One region of the Salaquimonas pukyongi genome, then DNA from elsewhere that is predicted to be linked to it. Evidence: predicted binding sites of a transcription regulator. Region 1 holds the regulator's gene; the other holds the start of a gene.
The links. The regulator PhoB, encoded in region 1, activates phosphate uptake and scavenging genes when phosphate is short. The targets are predictions, from matches to a motif close to TGTCATNNANCTGTCAT.
Positions count from the first base shown of each region.

Region 2: BVL55_RS06930 (UDP-2,3-diacylglucosamine diphosphatase) is a predicted target of PhoB. The motif match lies at 1,189-1,205, and genes of this name have one in related genera.

Region 1 covers NZ_CP019044.1:557,327-560,738, reverse strand. The annotation lists gene BVL55_RS02725 (TIGR02302 family protein) at 1-333, opposite strand, end outside; gene BVL55_RS02720 (pirin family protein) at 421-1,332, opposite strand; gene phoB (phosphate regulon transcriptional regulator PhoB) at 1,490-2,191, opposite strand; gene phoU (phosphate signaling complex protein PhoU) at 2,283-3,008, opposite strand; gene pstB (phosphate ABC transporter ATP-binding protein PstB) at 3,021-3,412, opposite strand, start outside.
Region 2 covers NZ_CP019044.1:1,429,698-1,433,109, forward strand. The annotation lists gene BVL55_RS06920 (NADP-dependent malic enzyme) at 1-309, opposite strand, end outside; gene BVL55_RS06925 (SDR family oxidoreductase) at 341-1,120, opposite strand; gene BVL55_RS06930 (UDP-2,3-diacylglucosamine diphosphatase) at 1,267-2,079, shown strand; gene BVL55_RS06935 (glycosyltransferase family 4 protein) at 2,079-3,113, shown strand; gene BVL55_RS06940 (threonine ammonia-lyase) at 3,235-3,412, shown strand, end outside.

The DNA.
Region 1 (3,412 bases):
GGAAGCCTTCTCGATCCGGTCGATGGTTTCCCGGGCGTTCGGCGCACGCCACTGACGCAGCGGCATAACGGCCCACAATCCGGCCACGGCAAACAGGCCAAGCGCGACATAGCGTGCCCAATCGGGAATACGCGTCCACACACCAAGCCAGGAGACGGTAAGAAACAGGCAGAACAGAACAAAGGCCGGCACCAGCAGGGGCCACAGCCTTTCCCAGGCAACCGCCAGCCAGGCGAGGCCACGCACCAGCAGTCCGGGCGCCGCGCCGGCTGGCGGCTCGCCGCGGCTATCGGGGGCGCTTTCCGCCCGTCCTGATTTGCCGGAACGGTTCACATCGATCCTGTCCGTTTCACATGACGGTACACTAGCACAGATTACGGCGATATCGAGGGCGATCAAGCAAGCTTGATCTACAGGTTATCATGCCGACTTCTTGATGAATGTTCCGTCATTAAGCTCGCGGATGGCGGCTTGCAGCTCTTCACGGGTGTTCATGACGATGGGCCCGTGCCAGGCGACCGGTTCCTGGATCGGCGCACCAGAGACAAGAAGAAAGCGGATGCCTTCTTCGCCGGCCTGTACTGCAATCTCATCGCCGGTGCCAAACAGTACAAGCGACCGGTCACCGGCCTGCTCACGAATATGCAGTTCCTGGCCATCGACTTCCTTTTCAAGCAATACGCCAAACGGGTCGGAAGCGTCAGCAAAGATGCCCGATCCCTCGAACACATAGGCAAAGGTTTTTTGCCATGTATCGGCCGGCAGAATCTTGCGCACCCCGGCAGGGACAAACACATCCAGGTAACGGGGGTTGGCGGCGATTCCATCCACGGGGCCGGATTTGCCCCAGAACGAGCCGCAGATCACTTTGATCCGGGTGCCGTCGTCATCGATGATTTCCGGTATTTCCGCGGCTTTTACATCCTGATAGCGCGGATCTGTCATCTTCAACGCAGAGGGCAGGTTAGCCCAGAGCTGAAAGCCGTGCATGCGGCCTTTCGTGTCACCCTTGGGCATTTCCTGATGCAGGATGCCGGAACCTGCCGTCATCCACTGTACGTCTCCGGCCGCCAGCGCTCCGGTATTACCCAGGGAGTCGCCATGTTCGACGGCACCATTCAATACATAGGTGATGGTTTCGATGCCGCGATGGGGATGCCAGGGGAAGCCGCGCAGATAATCCTCCGGATTATCGTTGCGGAAATCATCAAAAAGAAGGAAGGGATCGGCAAGCGAAGGATCGCCGAAACCAAATGCGCGATGCAGTTTTACGCCGGCTCCTTCAAGGGTCGGCTGGGCCTGCGAAATCCGGGTAGTGGGCCGAATGGACATGGTGTTTTTTCCGTTGGCTCTCGTTCAGCTTGGTTGTTTCGCTGATATGTAAGCCAGCCGGAACGCCCTTCAAGCTTGCCCTTCTCTACGGAGCGTTCACTTTTTGTGACGGTATCATGTTCCATTGTTCACTCGCCGCGCCGGTCGATATTCACACCTAACCCTCATAATCCAGGGAATAACCGGCGGCGCGCACGGTGCGGATCGGATCGGCCTTGCCCTCCTGCCGAAGGGCCTTGCGCAGCCTGCCGACATGGACATCGACCGTACGGTAGTCGATTTCCATATCCTGACCCCAAACCCTGTCGAGCAGTTGCCCGCGGCTCCAAACGCGCCCGGGACGCTCCATCAGGACGGTAAGCAGCCGGAATTCGGTCGGCCCAAGCTTTACCGGTTTGCTGTTTCGGATGACCTTGTGCTGGACCTGATCGAGAACGAGATCGCCGTGAACCAGCGTTTCGCCCATGCTGGCAGGGTTGGCACGCCTCAGCAGCGCGCGGGCGCGGGCCAGCAGTTCATTAACCGAATACGGCTTTACGACATAGTCGTCGGCACCGGTATCAAGGCCCCTCACCTTGTCCGTTTCCTCGCCGCGGGCCGTCAGCATCATGACGGGAATCTGCCGCACTTCCGCATCGCGCTTTAATTGGCGGCAAACCTCGATGCCGGAAAGCTCAGGCAGCATCCAGTCGAGAACAATGAGATCGGGGCGCCTTTCACGGGCGAGCAACACACCCTCCTCACCATCCGCCGCGGTGATCGTGCGGAAGCCGGTCTTGTCGAAATTGTACCGCAACAGCTCCGTCTGGGCGGGCTCATCCTCAACAATAAGGACAAGCGGCGGTTCAGTTGACACCATTTGCATAACCTGGGACTCGAAACCTCTATGGGTTTGCTGTTCATTTTAAATCCGGTGACAGCGCAACATGCCCTGCACAAGCGACCGGAGCCTAGTTCACTGCCTTGACCGGCTTTTGCGCGATCGAATCGACAAGATCGCTTTTCGGCCTGTCATCGTCGGGGAGTTCACCATTGACGAGATAGGAAATCTGCTCGGCAATGCCGGTTACGTGGTCGCCGATACGTTCAAGGTTTTTTGCAATGAAAAGCAGGTGCATGCAGACGGTGATGTTGCGCGGGTCTTCCATCATATGAGTTAGGAGCTCACGAAACAGCGTGTTGTGCATGTGATCGACCTCTTCGTCCCGCTGGCGCAGCTCGTCGGCCATTGCCACATCGCGCGAAACGAAAGCATCGAGCACGTCGCCCACCATTGCCTTGACCATTCTGGCCATGCGTTTGAGCGTATTTGCAGATGAGCCTACTTTGGCATCTCCTTTGATAAGCACTGCCCGCTTGGCGATGTTCTTGGAATAGTCGCCAATCCGCTCGAGGTTGGAGGAGATGCGCAGGGCGCAGACTATGGTGCGAAGATCGCCTGCAACCGGCTGGCGCAGCGCAAGTATGCGAACCGCCAGTTCGTCGGTCTTGACTTCCAGGGCATCGACCTTTGCATCATCCTTGCGGACCTTATCGCAAAGCTCCATGTCGCCGGTTATCAACCCTTCCATGCTTTCGGCAATCTGCGTCTCGACAAGGCCGCCCATTTCAAGAAGCAGGCTCTCGATTGCGCCGAGTTCCTCGTCGAAGGATTTGACAATGTGGGAGCTTTCCATGTTTTTCTCCGATCAGCCGTAACGGCCGGTAATGTAGTCCTGAGTGCGCTTGTCGTCCGGATTGGTGAACATTTTATCGGTTTGATCGACTTCCACGAGGTAGCCCAGATGGAACATGGCAGTGCGCTGGGACACCCTTGCGGCCTGCTGCATGGAATGGGTAACAATGACGATCGAGTAGTTCTGGCGCAACTCGTCGATCAACTCCTCTATCTTGGCCGTTGCAATGGGGTCCAGGGCAGAACAGGGTTCGTCCATCAAGATGACCGAGGGCTGGACAGCGATTGCCCTTGCAATGCACAACCGCTGCTGCTGACCGCCGGAAAGCCCGGTTCCCGGTGAATCCAGTCTGTCTTTCACCTCTTCAAAGAGACCAGCCTTTTGCAGGCTGGTGACCACGATTT
Region 2 (3,412 bases), 870 kb from region 1:
GGAAGCCAGCGCACCGATATTGCCCAAGCCAAGCACGGCAGTGCCGTTGGAGACGACGGCAACCAGATTGCCGCGTGAGGTGTAGTCGCTCACCATCGCAGGATCGTCGGCAATGTGCAGGCAGGGCGCGGCAACGCCGGGCGAATAGGCCAGCGCCAGATCACGCTGGTTGCCCAGCGGCTTTGACGGCACGATCGCCAGCTTGCCCGGATGGGGATAGCGGTGAAAGTGCAGCGCTGCTTCTTCCAGTTCGCTGGCCGGCTTGTAGCCGCCCGGTTTCTGTTTTTTTGTTTTCTTGATATCTGACATTAATAAAACTCTATATGACCTTGTTTTAAAATTAGAATGCGTTTGGATTTAGGCCGCCATCCATCAGGAAGTTCTGGCCCGTCATATAGCCGGCATGCGCCGAACACAAAAACGCGCACAGGGCGCCGAACTCGCTTGGTGTTCCAAATCTCCCGGCAGGAATGGCGGCAATCGAAGCAGCCTCTTCGTCCGCAAGGCTCGTGCCTTTTTTGCTGGCTGAATTCTCAAGGTTGGAGCGGATGCGGTCTGTATCCATCTTTCCCGGCAGGATCTGGTTGATGGTGACATTGTCTTTCGCGGTGGTGCGCGCAATGCCGGCCAAAAATGCCGTCAGCCCCGCTCTTGCACCCGATGACAGGTCGAGGCCGGGAATGGCCGAATAGACCGACAGGGACGTGATGTTGACGATACGGCCAAACCGGCGCTTCACCATCCCGTCGAGCGATTTCTGCACCATTTCGATGGGCGTCACCATGTTCTGCACCACGCCCTCGAGAATTGCCTCCCGCCCTAGCTCGCGGAAGTCACGCGGCGGCGGGCCGCCATTGTTGTTGATGAGAATGTCCGGCTCGGGGCAGGCGTCGAAAACATGCATCTGCGTTAGCGGATCGGAAATGTCGCCCAGCACCACGATAACCTTCGAGCCGGTGCGCTCCTGGATATCCCTTGCTGTCTGGTTGGTGACCTCAGGGTTGCGCCCGTTGAGGAAGACTGTGCAGCCGGCGTCTGCCAGATGTTCGGCGCAACCTCTCCCCAGGCCGCGGCTGCCTGCGCATACGATTGCCTTTCTTCCGGCAATTCCCAAATCCATGTCCTGCCTCTCCTCACTTCCAACGGGCACATCACGCCTGCTTACCGTACACAATCCTGTCTGAAAGCTGTCACACCTCTGTCAAGCCGCCGTCATGCAAATCAAGCAAGCCGGCTGCAGCGGCTACCAAGGATGGGGACGATTAAGTGCAACAATTCAGAACCGTATTTCTCTCGGATGTTCATCTTGGTACGGCAGGATGCCAGGCGGCACAACTGTTATCCTTCCTCAGGCAGGTTGAAGCGGACCGCTATTATCTGATCGGTGACATTGTTGATGGCTGGCGCCTGCGCAAGGCCTGGTATTGGCCCCAGGAACACAACGACGTTGTCCAGAAATTGCTGCGCAAGGTGCGCAAGGGCGCCGAGGTCAAATACGTTGCCGGCAATCATGACGAGTTTCTGCGCAGTTATCTGGGCTCGCATTTCGGCGGCATCGAGATTTGCGACCGCCAGGTCCATGAAACAGCCGATGGCAGGCGGTTTCTGGTCATCCATGGCGACCAGTTCGACGTTGTCGTTCGCCACGCCAAATGGCTCGCCTATTTTGGTGATTGGGCCTACGTATTCGCCCTGTGGGCCAACACCTGGCTGAACAAGGTGCGCCGTCAGTTCGGCTTTCCCTACTGGTCGCTTTCGAACTGGGCAAAGCTTAAGGTCAAGAATGCTGTCAATTTCATCGGCGAATTCGAGGTTTCACTCGCCAGCGAGGCACGCGAACACGGTCTGGACGGGGTCATTTGCGGCCACATTCACCATGCCGTCATCGCCGAGCGGGCAGGCATTCAATACTGTAATACCGGCGACTGGGTGGAAAGCTGCACCGCCATTGTTGAAACGCAAAAGGGCAATCTGGAACTGATCCGCTGGGCGGATGAAAATGCCGGTGAAGACGATCGAACCATCCTCCTGCCGGCAGATGGCAAATCCGGCAGCGGGCGGATGCGCAAGGCCGCCTGATGAACATTCTCCTCGTCACCGACGCCTGGCACCCCCAGGTAAACGGCGTCGTGCGAACGCTGGTCAACGTTATCGGCGAATTGAAGCGGCGCGGTCACAACGTTATCACCGTCACCCCTCAGGATCATGTCAGCGTTCCCATGCCCACTTATCCCGAGATACGCCTGTCGCTGACGACTGCCCGCCCGATGCGCAAGCTCTTGGCCGATGCGGCGCCGGATGCGGTGCACATTGCAACCGAAGGCCCTCTTGGACTGGCGGCGCGAAAAGCCTGTCTGCAACTGGGCTGGCGGTTTTCAACCAGCTATCACACCCGTTTTCCCGAATATCTTAACGCCCGCCTCCCTGTGCCGGTGGATTGGACCTACGGCTTTTTGCGCCGCTTTCACAATGCGGGCAATGGCTGCCTGGTGGCAACCCGGTCCATGGCACAGGAGTTGCGCAAAAAGGGTTTCAACAACCTTGTGGCCTGGACCCGTGGCGTCGATCATGAACTGTTTAATCCGGCCCATCGGCGCGAGAACCCGCAAAAGGACGGGCCTTATGCCGGGCTGGAACGGCCGGTTTTCCTCAATGTCGGTCGCATCGCCACGGAAAAGAACATCGATGCCTTTCTGGCGCTTGATCTGCCGGGGACCAAAGTAGTCGTTGGCGACGGCCCGGACCTGCCCAAGCTGAAGGCGAAGTATCCCGGCGCCGTATTCCCCGGTGTGCACAAGGGTGTTTTGCTGGCAGAACACTATGCCAATGCCGATGTCTTTGTTTTTCCCAGCCTTACCGACACCTTCGGCAACGTCATTCTGGAAGCCCTGTCATGCGGCTTACCGGTTGCCGGTTTTCCCGTGCCCGGTCCCATCGATATTCTTACCGACCCGGCATGCGGAGTGGTCGATGCCGACCTGCGCCGCGCCGCGCTTTGCGCGCTCGATCTTGACCGCGCCGCCGCCCGCCGCCACGCCCTTGGTTACACTTGGCAGGCTTGCGCCGGAATTCTGCTTTCCGTACTCAAGACCAATCTGCGCGAAGCGGCCTGAACCTATTGTAATTCGGCCGCGCTTGGGTAAAGGCTTGGCTCTTTGGAGTAAGCCCGTGCCGGACAAGGTAGTGCCTCCCGCATTCGATGATGTTGTTGCCGCCGCAGGCCGCCTTGAAGGCATGGCGGTGCACACGCCGCTGCTCAATTCAGCCTATCTTGACGAAGTGGCGGGCTGCCGCGTCTACCTCAAGCCGGAATGCCTGCAGCGCACTGGTTCCTTCAAGTTTCGCGGTGCCTACAACACCATTGCCTCCATGTCCCCGCAGGAGCGTGCCAACGGCGTTATTGCCGTCTCGT